3 regions of the Paenibacillus sp. FSL H8-0280 genome follow, and region 2 is predicted to be linked to each of the others. Evidence: riboswitches for the same ligand, from Rfam matches in the RefSeq annotation. Region 2 holds a riboswitch; each other region holds the start of a gene.
The links. A riboswitch is a leader RNA that binds a small molecule or an ion and turns the genes downstream of it on or off. The one in region 2 is predicted to bind cyclic di-AMP.
Positions count from the first base shown of each region.

Region 1: it holds a riboswitch for cyclic di-AMP, as region 2 does, so the genes downstream of both, MHI12_RS00150 (ubiquitin-like domain-containing protein) here and MHI12_RS10295 (C40 family peptidase) in region 2, are expected to answer to the same signal.
Region 3: it holds a riboswitch for cyclic di-AMP, as region 2 does, so the genes downstream of both, MHI12_RS17540 (3D domain-containing protein) here and MHI12_RS10295 (C40 family peptidase) in region 2, are expected to answer to the same signal.

Region 1 covers NZ_CP150296.1:31,540-35,735, forward strand. Annotated here, with positions in the region: gene MHI12_RS00140 (HD domain-containing protein) at 1-178, shown strand, start outside; gene MHI12_RS00145 (TatD family hydrolase) at 511-1,281, shown strand; cyclic di-AMP (ydaO/yuaA leader) riboswitch at 1,523-1,776, shown strand; gene MHI12_RS00150 (ubiquitin-like domain-containing protein) at 2,050-3,234, shown strand; gene rnmV (ribonuclease M5) at 3,389-3,934, shown strand; gene rsmA (16S rRNA (adenine(1518)-N(6)/adenine(1519)-N(6))-dimethyltransferase RsmA) at 3,939-4,196, shown strand, end outside.
Region 2 covers NZ_CP150296.1:2,270,027-2,274,222, forward strand. Annotated here, with positions in the region: gene MHI12_RS10275 (xanthine phosphoribosyltransferase) at 1-399, shown strand, start outside; gene MHI12_RS10280 (hypothetical protein) at 497-826, shown strand; gene MHI12_RS10285 (hypothetical protein) at 946-1,164, shown strand; gene MHI12_RS10290 (carboxymuconolactone decarboxylase family protein) at 1,310-1,639, shown strand; gene MHI12_RS10295 (C40 family peptidase) at 1,713-2,177, opposite strand; cyclic di-AMP (ydaO/yuaA leader) riboswitch at 2,183-2,314, opposite strand; gene pelA (pectate lyase) at 2,734-3,696, shown strand; tRNA gene MHI12_RS10305 (tRNA-Leu) at 3,873-3,956, shown strand; gene MHI12_RS10310 (carbohydrate-binding protein) at 4,101-4,196, opposite strand, start outside.
Region 3 covers NZ_CP150296.1:4,019,013-4,023,208, forward strand. Annotated here, with positions in the region: gene MHI12_RS17530 (hypothetical protein) at 1-230, opposite strand, end outside; gene MHI12_RS17535 (polysaccharide deacetylase family protein) at 385-1,176, shown strand; gene MHI12_RS17540 (3D domain-containing protein) at 1,296-1,970, opposite strand; cyclic di-AMP (ydaO/yuaA leader) riboswitch at 1,973-2,168, opposite strand; gene MHI12_RS17545 (amino acid ABC transporter ATP-binding protein) at 2,386-3,108, opposite strand; gene MHI12_RS17550 (ABC transporter substrate-binding protein/permease) at 3,095-4,196, opposite strand, start outside.

The DNA.
Region 1 (4,196 bases), 2.2 Mb from region 2:
TAAGCAGATTCTTCTTCTGGATCGACAGGACAATTTACGTGAGTTGTCAGAAGTATCTGACATTGTCCGTTCCATCAGCGGACTTCACCGAGGGAAACATCATTTGTATTACCCGCAAAACAAGGTGGATGCGATTATTCACGAATTACCGTCACATATACGCCCCTATTTCTTGTAATCGTGTGGGTATAATCCGATGAAGAATTTCGATATCAAAACACTTTCTAAAAGAGCTATTTTTCATGATACAGTAATCTGCTTTAATGGGGAGTATATGTAGATCGACATAATTTTGTAAATGCAAGCAGGCAGAATGAGTGCAATAAGCAATATATAGATCAGAATATCCGTATATCTTCTATATATTGTAGTTTTGAAGAAACAAACGTAATGATGTAATACACAGATGCCCAAAATGTTTTATGTATGAGTCATTGAATTATTGAATTTTACAAATTGAATTTTGAAAAAGAAGATAGTCGTTATTTCGACATGAAGGGAGATACAGACATGATGCTGTTCGACACACATACACATCTGGATGCACCACAATTCGACGAGGACCGCGAGGACATGATTCAGCGTGCTGTGGATGCAGGAGTTGGTCGTATGATCAACATTGGCTTTAACCGGGAGACAATTCCAACCACAATGAAACTCGCCGAAACGTATGACTTTATATATGCAGCTGTAGGGTGGCATCCCGTAGATGCGATAACAATGCAGGAGGGCGATTTGGAGTGGATTGCATCTTTATGCAAGCATGAAAAAGTGGTTGCGATCGGTGAGATTGGATTGGATTATCACTGGGATACTTCACCCAAAGAAATACAGCATCGCGTATTACGACAACAAATTGCTTTGGCGCGTGAAGTGAACATGCCAATTGTCATCCATAATCGGGATGCACATGAGGATATCATAAGAATTTTGCGTGAAGAGAAGGCTGGCGAAGTTGGTGGTGTGATGCACTCGTTCTCGGGCAGCTGGGAAACAGCAAAAAGTTGTCTCGATATGGGCTTCCATCTCTCTTTCGGAGGACCGATCACATTCAAAAATGCAAAGCAGCCCAAAGAGGTGCTGGAGAAGGTTCCTATGGACCGATTTTTCATTGAAACAGATGCTCCATATTTGACACCTCACCCTTATCGTGGGAAGCGAAATGAGACAGCGCATGTACGTCTGGTTGCAGAGGCAGCTGCGGAAATTAAAGGCATTTCGGTGGAGGAAATTGCTGCAATAACAACCAAAAATGCCATGGAACGATTTGGGATTCGTTAAAAAAACGAGCAAATGAGGTGAAAAAGGCAGGTAAGCGGAGGTAATTTGCCCTTTGATCCAAATAAATCAAGAATATTACAATATTTTAACCAAATATTCAGAAAAACGTACTTGATCAACGCTTTACAACATGCATCAAAACAGGATATCATCTTTTCAGTGAATTGTTGTGCGGAAAATTGGACAGATGTTCGGGGGATGAACAAAGGGACACTTTCCGATGAAACAACATTACTTTCATGAATCAGTCTCGCTGAGTCTCCGTTATCGGAGAGCGGGGGAACCAATAGGGCTTAAACATCGGTGTATTTGGCCGATGCGCAACGTTCGCTGACCCAAAAGCAGCGAAGGGAACTGCGAAGCCGTATTTGATTTCTTCTTTGGGTCTCGGGGTGAATTCAAGGGCGTCCGCCATGAGCGGGTGACCCAAGATAGGGCGGCTCTCTTTCGCCCGAACCCGACAGCTAACCTCGCAAGCGGAAAAAGAGAGGCAACCTCGTGCATGAATTTCCGATATTCAAAATCATTCGGAAGCCACGAAAGAGTTCCTCTTACACTCTTTCTTTGGCTTTTTTGTTTTTGAATAAAAGAAATATTGTCATCATACGGTAGGTATTCAGGAGGATGACATCATGTTGCGAAGATTGATTCATGGTGCAGAACCGGATTATGTTGGTCCGATCTGTGTTCTGTAGAAAATTTGGTATAGTCACGTCAAAGACATCATGCATTACTTTAGACGGCGAGGCTATGAAGGAGGACGGAGAAGTGGGCACATTCCAACCAGAAGAGACCCATGAGTCACGATCATCCAGTAAGTCTTTCGCGTTGCGGTGGAAGCATGAGAACATGCGTCAAATGGCATTGATCGCGATTTTCTCAATTGCGCTTACAATCATGATCTTGTTAGTCGTTTACGGTCAGGCCGGGAAACAAATTTCACTGGTTATTGATGGCAAAGCTCAGGTGGTAGAGACTCGTACAGGAATGCTTCAGGAAATGCTGGAGGAGCAGTCGATCACAGTCAGCCCTCACGATAAGGTATCCATGTCCATGAATGGGGCGATTACAGATGGAGACCGAATCGTTATTGAGCGGGCCGTTCCAGTTAACATTACGGCAGACGGAGACACCAAGACTCTGTATACAACCGATTCATCGGTAGAAGATGCAATTCAAAAATCAGGTATTCAAGTTGAAAGTAATGATAAAGTGTATCCGGCGCTTGGAACTGCGATCAAAGCGGAGATGAAGATCCGTGTAGTGCGCGTAACAAAGCGTACAGTGGAAGTAGAGCAACCGATCGCTTACAAAGTCATTAAAACGGCTGACCCTAGCTTGTACAAAGGGGATAACCGTGTCGTTGTGAACGGCAAAGAAGGCACAATTGTGCAGCATATCGAAAAGGTATTTCAGGATGGAGAATTGGTCTCCAAAAAAATGGTCGGAAAATCTGTCGCGAATAATCGTGTAGATAAAGTGATCGCTGTTGGCACCAAAGCAAAACCGGTCGTGAAAGAACCTGAGATTCAGACCGTATCGGCTCAAACGTCAACAACCAAAAAGTCTACAACAACGAACTCGAAGAAAACATCTGCCTCGGGCAGCAAAGTGATTACCGTATCCGGGACTTCTTTTAAATACTCCAAAGTACTTAAAAATGTATCCATGACTGCCTACTCTTCCGAAGAGCCTGGCATTGGAACTAAAACAGCTTCCGGTACTCGTGTAACGGAAGGGCGCACCATTGCGGTTGATCCCAAAGTCATTCCAATTGGCTGGTGGGTATATATCGAAGGTCTGGGATTCCGTCGTGCGGAAGATACAGGCGGTGCCATTAAAGGCAACAAAATTGATGTGTATTATGACAGTGTGAAGCATGCCCTGAATTTTGGACGTAAGAAAGGCAAGACGGTCTACGTGATCGGTCCGGTGAAGCCGGAAGCGAACTAAAATCGTTTTACTTTGAAATGGGAATGCTATAAAATAGTTGCATGAATGATTCATGCGGAATATGCGGCGGAGGAGTCTGAATTCAGCTCCCCCGCCGTTTGGCAGAGAAGAGGATATTCCTCTTCTTTTTGCGTTAGAAAGGAAGAAATGGAACATGATAAAAGAAGTCATTGTGGTGGAAGGCCGTGACGATACGGTAGCTATCCGTCGGGCCGTGGAAGCCGATACCATAGAAACAGGTGGATCAGCAATCAACCAACGCATTCTGAAGCGGATTGCGCTTGCTCAGGAGAGACGGGGAGTCATTATACTGACAGATCCGGACCATGCTGGCGAACGCATTCGTAAAATTATTGCGAACAAGGTGCCAGGTTGCAAACATGCCTTCATTCCGGAAGCTGATGCAACGCGCAAAGGGGACATTGGGGTGGAGAATGCCTCACCAGAGGCGATCCGTCATGCTCTGGCGCGCGTACATACTTCATACGAAGGTGCTCCGAGCCTGATCGATTGGGAGGACCTGATCGCGGCAGGACTTATCGTGCATCCGCAGGCTGCTGCACGTCGCATGGAGATGGGCAATCTGCTGGGTATCGGTTATTGTAACGGTAAGCAGTTCCACAAACGTCTCAGTGTATTTCAGATTACACGGGAAGAATTCTCTACAGCATTAGCGCAAATTGAACGTGAAGGATTGTGAGCATATGAAGGACATGGAAGAGACGATAGAAATTGCAACGCCCAAGCGTACGAAAGAGATTATTCAAAGACACGGATTCTCATTTAAGAAAAGTCTGGGTCAGAACTTTCTGATCGATCAAAATATACTGAACAAAATCGTTAATGCAGCCGACTTGGACGAGTCCAAGGGCGCACTGGAGATTGGGCCGGGTATTGGAGCCCTTACGGAGCGACTGGCTCGGGTAGCCGGTCCCGTCACAGCCGTAGAGATTGATCAGCGC
Region 2 (4,196 bases):
ATTCCGGTTGCTTTTGCAGCAGCCTATGAACTTGGGGTGCCCCTTGTATTCGCCCGTCGTAAAAAAACACTTCTGGCTGATCCTGATGCTTACTGTGAACGTGTACCGTCCTTTACCAAAGGAATTGTAACTGACATTATGGTATCCCGCGAGTTCATTCATGAGAATGACCGTATTTTGTTCATTGATGATATTATTGCCAATGGAGATGCCGCTCGTGGCGTCATCAAAATTATCGAGCGTTCCGGTGCGGAACTCGTCGGATTCGGCGTTGTGGTCGAGAAAAGTTTTCAGGCGGGGGCACGCACGATTCGTGAACAGGGTATTCCGGTGGAAGCCTTGGTACGCATTCGTTCCCTGAACGATGGTACGGTACAATTTGACGATAACGAAATGTGACATTTTAAAGGAATAGGGCCTATTTTTTGAACTATGCCTTTGCATGACCGCCGATTTCATTTATAATGGGGTTATGTTAGGGAGAGGAGGCAACACCATGGGGAACCAACCGGCAACAGAACAATTTTTTAATGATAAGCTGGCGGAATCGAAAGTTCATTTTGAACGTGCCCTGGATTGTAAACATACGGAATTCGATGACCTTTATCCCTATATGATTGAACATCCTCAATTTTTCTGGTACAAACGCTATGTTGCCTGGTCAGAATTACTGACGATTGTAGGCTTGTGCGAAGAGTTGTCCTTCTCTTGGAAAGAACAATTTACACCGCATCAAGTGGAGTACCTTGAAGAACGTGTGATGTCCGCCAAAGTGCTTGATTTTTGGTTCGAGAAGAACGACAGCAAAGAGCACGCGCAGCGGTAACTTTCAGTCGGGACATAATTTCGAATGACATGACAGTCCAATACAGTCACGTGAGACCTAAATGACATTTCATTTAGGTCTCTTTTTGTAAATAAATTTGGAATATAGGAGCCATGAAGATGATTAGTGATACAGAACTGGACGCCCTGCGTCTGTCAGGTGAGAAAGTAAGAGTAGTACGGGACGAGCTGGAATCTAACGATGTAACCGGGATTGTGGTTGCCTGGGATGGCGAGCAGGTACTTATCCGTCGTCAGAATCGACGTGTCGTGAAGCTGGATCGCGGTTACCGATATCAGCTGTTCAGCGAGCCGCGCCAGAGTCCACTTAGTGGATAGCAATCGCTTATAATTGAGCAGGAACTTTGAGCGTTTAAATGTTTGGAATTACCATGATTTCTTGGCATAATTGGCTCACTCGGGAGAGAAGATAGGTACAGTGAGGAAGATCTGTAACTATAGCCGAGAGGGTGTGCTACAAGCCATGACATTGATGAATGATAAAGTTCATGCCTACAAGGATCAGATTGGAGCATTAAGCGATGTACTGCCAGGTGTGGTGAAGTCGTATCATGAGTTTACCGGAGAATGTTTCCAACCTGGCGTGATTGATGCCAAGACAAAACAGCTAATTGCACTCGGCATTGGATTATTCGCCAACAATGAAGTATGTACCTTCTACCATGTAGAAGAAGCCCGTGCCAAGGGAGCAACAGATCAGGAGATTATGGAGACCGTTGCGGTGGCCGGAGCTGTTGGAGGAGGACATGCCCTGTCTCAGGGTGCGATGCGAGTGCAGAAGGCGCTGCATTAGTAAGTAATGCAACATACATTTTTAAGTACAAAAAAGGCATCCGGTTAATAACCGATGCCTTTTTGTATGTGAATCACATTTTACCTAACATTTTATCATACATAAACTGTCCAGTTACCCGACGTGCTGTTACATAGCGGTCATTGAAGTATGGATTCGATAACTTTGTGATGCTTACACCTTTACTGCTGGAGGCATGAGCGAATTGTCCGCCGCCGATATATACACCTGTATGTGAAATGCCTTTGCCTGTTGTATTAAAGAACACCAGATCACCTGTCCGAACATTGCTCTTGGATACAGGCGTACCTGCTTTGGCTTGCTGCTGAGAAGTACGTGGCAATTCAATGCTGTATTTGTTGAAAAGATATCTCATAAAACCAGAACAGTCGAAGCCGGCTACAGTCGTGCCACCCCATTTGTAAGGAATACCTGTCATGTTGTTCACTACGGAGTTGATACTGCTTGCCTCTGTGCTTGTTGCCCCGGATGTAAATAATACAGCTGCTCCAAAAATGGAGATAATCAGTTTTTTCAAAATCAATGTTCTCCCTTCGATGCCTACGGAGTTAGCTAAGGGTTCGGTAGAAGGTTCCCTATATTTCCTATGTATAAGAATAATTCACCCAAATTGGTTCCCCCGTTTTCAAACATGAAACTCGGCAATGAATAATTAAGTTTTTGTAACTATTTGAAACTATATTGCATAAATGCGTAATTGTCAAACCCATTTAAACCCTTTCTTAATACCTCAATGTTAGCGGAATTAAGGTTTTTATATGAAAAAAGGGATCAACTTTGGGTATCATTCATGACAAAAACGTCATTATTGATTCGTTTAAGACGAATTTGGATAAATAAATAGGTTTGTCATGAGTTAAAAGAACTATTCCGTTATGTAGAATTAGAGAGATTATATTCATTAAGTTGCATATATTGACAAAAATCGATTTTTTGCATAATATCTGATTATCCAATCCACATATTGGATTTAAATTGATTTTATTATGCGATAAATATAAATAAAGGAGGTTTAGGGACGCGTATCATAGATAAAGTAGAAGTGGAAGATTTATAAAAACGAACATAGGAGAGTGTTACATTTGAAAGCGAAGAAATTAGTTACTTTTGTCCTGGCATGTACGATGGTGTTCTCAGCAGTTGGAATGGCAGTTCTTCCTGTAGGGACGGTATCTGCTGCGGATGCATCAGGTACAACAGCGAGTATTTTTGATATTTTGAAGAACCAGCTGCCGGATGGAGGTTGGAGAAAAGATTATAAACAGACAAGTGGAGAATGGGCAAAGTCCACGATAGACAACAAGGCTACATACTCAGAAATTAGAAGATTGGCGAAGGAATTTAAAAAGACGAATGATCCGCGTTACTCCACAGCTGCAATCAAAGGAATTAACTTTTTGATCAACATGCAGTATTCAAACGGCGGATGGCCACAGGTCTATCAAAGCTCCGGATATCACAAGCATATTACCTACAATGATGATGCCATGATTAATGTAATGATCATGCTCGATGAAGTAGCAGCACGCAAAGGTGATTTCTCGTTTATTGATAGTACACTTGCTAATCGCAGTAAAAATTCAGTTGCCAAAGGTGTGGAGGCGATTTTGAATACACAAGTCGTTTCAGGCGGTAAGCTGACAGGATGGGGACAACAACATGATTCCAGTTCCCTTAAACCAGCGAGCGCAAGAATCTACGAAGTGCCATCGCTGACAGCTGGAGAGAGTGTAACGATTGTTAAATTCCTGAAAACCAGACCTGCTAACGCTAAAATTACCGCATCTATTAAAGGAGCGGAGGCTTGGTTTAACAAGGTAAAAATTACGGGTTACAAGTATGAAAGAGCTAATGGAGATAGTAAAATTATCGCTGATTCCAAAGCTGCACCAATTTGGGCACGCTTCTATGAGATAGGAACGGATAAACCAATCTTTATTGGTCGTGACGGGGTAGTTAAATACAAATTAAGTGATATTGATAAAGAAAGAAGAGGCGGTTATGCATGGTATGGTAACTGGCCTTCCAAGCTGTAATTTGAAGTATGCTTCCGTTTTAATGAACCAAACTATTAGCAGCAGTTAAAGGTAGAGCCCGAATCGACATGGACGTCTGGTTCGGGCTTTATTGTTATTATTTTCAGTGTTGACATGATAGATTCCGCATGATATATTATTTCTTGTCGCCGATATTGATGACGGAGATACAATATGCGGTCGTGGCGGAATTGGCAGACGCGCACGGTTCAGGTCCGTGTGGGCTAACCCCCGTGGAGGTTCGAGTCCTCTCGACCGCATCTAAAAAAAAGACTCCTTAAGCTAACGCTTAAGGAGTCTTTTTTGCATTTTTTGATATAACACTAACATTAGACTTAAGTATCCAAGAGGTTAGTGCTTAGCTGCACGTACAGCAAATGTCTTCCATCAGCCATACGGAACGTTTATTGTGCTGCGGTAACATTAACGCTGTCAATATTCGGTCCTTCCGATCCAGTGGTAACCACTTTCAATGTATTGGTGCCCGTGTTCATGGGGAC
Region 3 (4,196 bases), 1.7 Mb from region 2:
ACCGTAACGGTTACTTTCAGCTGCAGGGCAGCCTTTCGGGCAAGCCGCTCACACAGCTCTTGTTCCTTATGCCCAGGAATATGTACCGTCGTCCCGCTTACGCGCTCATGATCCACGTAGAACGTGGCTACGGCGCCAATATGCGCCTTTCCTCCGGTAACGAGAAAAACCTTATCCTCTCCTGCTTCAATCACCTGTAAACGTATGGATTTCAAATCATATGTACTCATATCCTATCCACCTATCCTTTTCTATATGTTATATATGGAGGAATTATGGCTGTCATAAGCTAAATCCGCAATGAAACTTCTCACACTACGCATATTTTATGGAACCCTCGGGCATACCAAGGAGAACGTCATTTTGGAAAAGGAGGCCGTTATTATGCGCGTACGCCTCATTATGCTGATGGTTATCGTTATTTTTCTCGGGGGATATCATGCTCCAGTTTCATCGCGGGATGTTTCAGGCCCGTCAATTGAATCAGTATCAGGTTCGGATTCTGCGGAAGAAGAACAACTGACATTGGGACAGTTACGTCAAAAATATGCGGATACGTTCAAAACCAATGGTCCTTCAACCAAGAAGGTTGCACTGACTTTTGATGATGTACCTGATCCACGATTTACTCCACAAGTGCTGGATGTATTGAAGAAATACAATGTCAGAGCTACATTCTTCATCGTGGGTAGTCGTGCTGAGAAACATCCGGATCTGGTGAAACGCATCGTTAAGGAAGGGCATATGGTTGGTAATCACAGCTACAATCATCCTGAATTCAGTAAGCTGTCGATGAATGCCTTTCGCAAACAAATTTTACATACCGGGGATATTATTCGACGTTTGGCGGGATATACGCCCAAGATGATTCGGCCACCTTATGGAGACATTAATGAAGAACAGCTGAGATGGGCTGCCAAACAACACTATAGCATTGTGAACTGGAACGTAGACTCCCTGGACTGGAAAGGCCTCTCCAAGGAAGAGGTGAAGGATAACGTCCTATCTGCCGTGAAACCTGGCTCCATCGTTCTGCAACATGCAGGAGGCGGTGTGGGATCTAACCTGAACGGTACGATTGAGGCATTGCCTGAAATAATTGAAGAACTGCGTAACCGGGGATATGAACTGGTCACCTTGGACGAAATGCTGGGATTGCCAAAGGCCAAAGATTAGGATGACCGTGATAACAAATAATGAGAATATTAATGAGAATATTAAAAGGGTGCTGTTCAATCGCAAATTAGCGACTGGCAGACACCCTGTTTGAATTCATTTTAAATGTTATTTTCTCTCTACTTCAGAATGTACAGTTCGACATCCTGAAAACCAAATGAGCTTACAGACTGTTTGCTACCCGGGATAAAAATATCAATCCGGTGACCCTTGATTGCACCGCCCACATCACGTGCTGTGGCTACAAAAGCCTGTTTTGGCAATCCTGGATGGCTGTGACCAGTTACCAGTACTTTGGTTCCAAGTGGAATTACACTTGGATCAACTGCAATCGTACCCAGTTCAAGGTCATTTCCGAAATAATCGACTGCACCCCAGCCTCCATTTTCAGACGGATCTGCTGAGTATGCCGTTGCTTTCACGTTCACAGCTTTGCTGTAATCGAATGTTTTACCCCAGGCTTGAACAACTTTGTTATCTGCGTTAACGTCCAAGCTCGCTGTAGTAACAGTCTTCGCTTGGGCCTTGCTCTCCGTTGCCGCAGCGGCTGCAACATTGTTTGCCTTACCGGGAATCGTAATTTTCAAACCACCATAAATGTTGTAAGCCGAAATGTCGTTGTTTGCTTTAACCAACGTGTTGAGTGCTACTCCATATTGTTTCGATAAGGTGTAGAAGGTATCCCCTTCTTTGGCCACATGAACTGAATCGGCGTGAGCCGGAACGGCTTGAATGAGCATTGCTGTTGTCATTAATGCTACTGCTGTTTTGGCTATACGTTTCTTGTTAATCATGGTCTTCCTCCCTCATTGTGCCTGCGAAGTTAGTTGTCGGATTCGGATGAGGAGCCCACCCTATAGGTTCTTCGTTACATCTGAAACGTTATGTACCCTAATTCACCCCAAGCAGTGTGCCGTAGATCTTCCCCCTGCACAATCTGCATCGTTACATCCCCCACACTCCCTGTCCGGAAGTTTCGGCAGAGTTCAATATATCACAATTTTGTAACCTGAACTTGTAGTAATTCTTACCAAATGGTTTTTAGCATGTCATCATATTTAAGAATACTGCATTCTTTAGAATTATTGGATGACCTGATTCCTTTACATCTGGTAACAGAATAGTTACTTTTCAAATCTATAAATGATTAATACGCACAAAAAAATAGCGTTACCGACTCGATGTCAGTAACGCTATTTAATCTTTCATTTAGAGTACTTTGGCAAGAAAATCACGTGTACGTGAATTTTTGGGTGCTCCAAACACCTCATCAGGTGTTCCCTCTTCCACAATAACCCCGCCATCCATGAACAGGATGCGGTCTCCCACTTCACGTGCAAAACCCATCTCATGTGTCACGATGACCATCGTCATCCCGCCTTCTGCAAGACGTTTCATGACATCCAGCACTTCGCCGACCATCTCAGGGTCCAGTGCTGAAGTAGGCTCGTCAAACAGCATCACATGCGGCTGCATGGCCAATGCTCTAGCAATGGCGATCCGCTGCTTCTGTCCACCTGACAGCTGATTCGGGAATGTATCTTTTTTATCGTACAAGCCCACGGTGTTAAGCAGATCAGCGGCGATTTTCTCCGCTTCCTGAGTGGATTGTTTCTTCACTTTAATCGGAGCAATCGTAATGTTTTGCTCTACCGTTTTGTGTGGGAACAGGTTGAAATGCTGGAACACCATACCCATCTTCTCACGAGTCGCATTGATGTTGTGCTTCGGATCGGTGATTGACACGCCTTCAAAATCAATCTCACCCGAGGTAGGCTGTTCCAGCAGGTTCAGACAACGTAAGAATGTACTTTTACCCGAACCGGAAGGACCGATAACCACGACAACCTCACCTTTGCCAATCGTCACGTTAATGCCCTTAAGTACATCGTTATTTCCATAAGATTTGTGTAATTGTCTAACGTCTATCACTTGCACTCAACTTCCTTTCCAGTCGTCCCAGCAGCTTGGACAAAATGAACGTCATTACAAAGTAGATGGCTGCTGCAATCAAAAATGGACTCAAGCCTTGGTACGTAATGTTTTTGACTACACTTGCCTGATACATAATATCCACCATACCGATAACGGAGATAATGGAGGATTCTTTGATGATAGTTATGAATTCATTACCGATCGCTGGTAATACAGCTTTGAAGGCTTGTGGCAATATGATATAACGCATCGCGGCGCCTCTTCCCATACCTAATGAACGCGCTGCCTCCAACTGACCACGATCCACACCTTGAATACCCGCACGGAAAATCTCTGCCAGATACGCACCACTATTAATGGAAAGCGTGATGATACCTGCCTGAAGGGCAGTGAAGTTAATGCCAAAGGACAGGGAGAAACCATAGTAAATAATCATCAACTGTACCAACATCGGTGTGCCACGGATCACTTCAACGTAAGCAGTACCGATCCAGCGCAAGATTGCAGCGTCATGCAAACGGAACAAACAGATGATCAATCCAATAATTACCCCGAAGATAACCCCAAGTGCAGACAACAGAAGTGTGTATCCTACACCTGTAGCATAGAAACTTTTGTACTCCCAGAATACTTGGAAAATATTTTGTGATTTGTTCGCTTTATCCGCCATCAAGAGGCTGGCGTCCGTCACCATCTGATTGATTTTATCTTCACTTTTCAGTCGCTCCAGTGTTCCATTTACTGCAGCTAGCAGCTCGGTATTCCCTTTACGAATCCCGATTGCCGCTTCTGCTTGCTCTTCGTCCGGAACAGCAGCAGCAAGTCCAATGATATCGTCCAGATAACCTGCAGCAACGGTATCTTCAACGATTGCCGCGTCAATGCGTTTTGTTTGCAGTTGAAGCACGATATCCGAGATTTTATCCAGCGCAGTAAGCTTCGCTCCTGGAATACTCTGTCCGATCGTTTCCTGAATGGAGCCTTTCTGAACGCCAATCTTCGCATTTTCAAGTTCTGCCATAGTTGGATATTTGTCTTTATCCACATTGCGAACCATAATCACTTGTTTTGATTTATAATAGGTG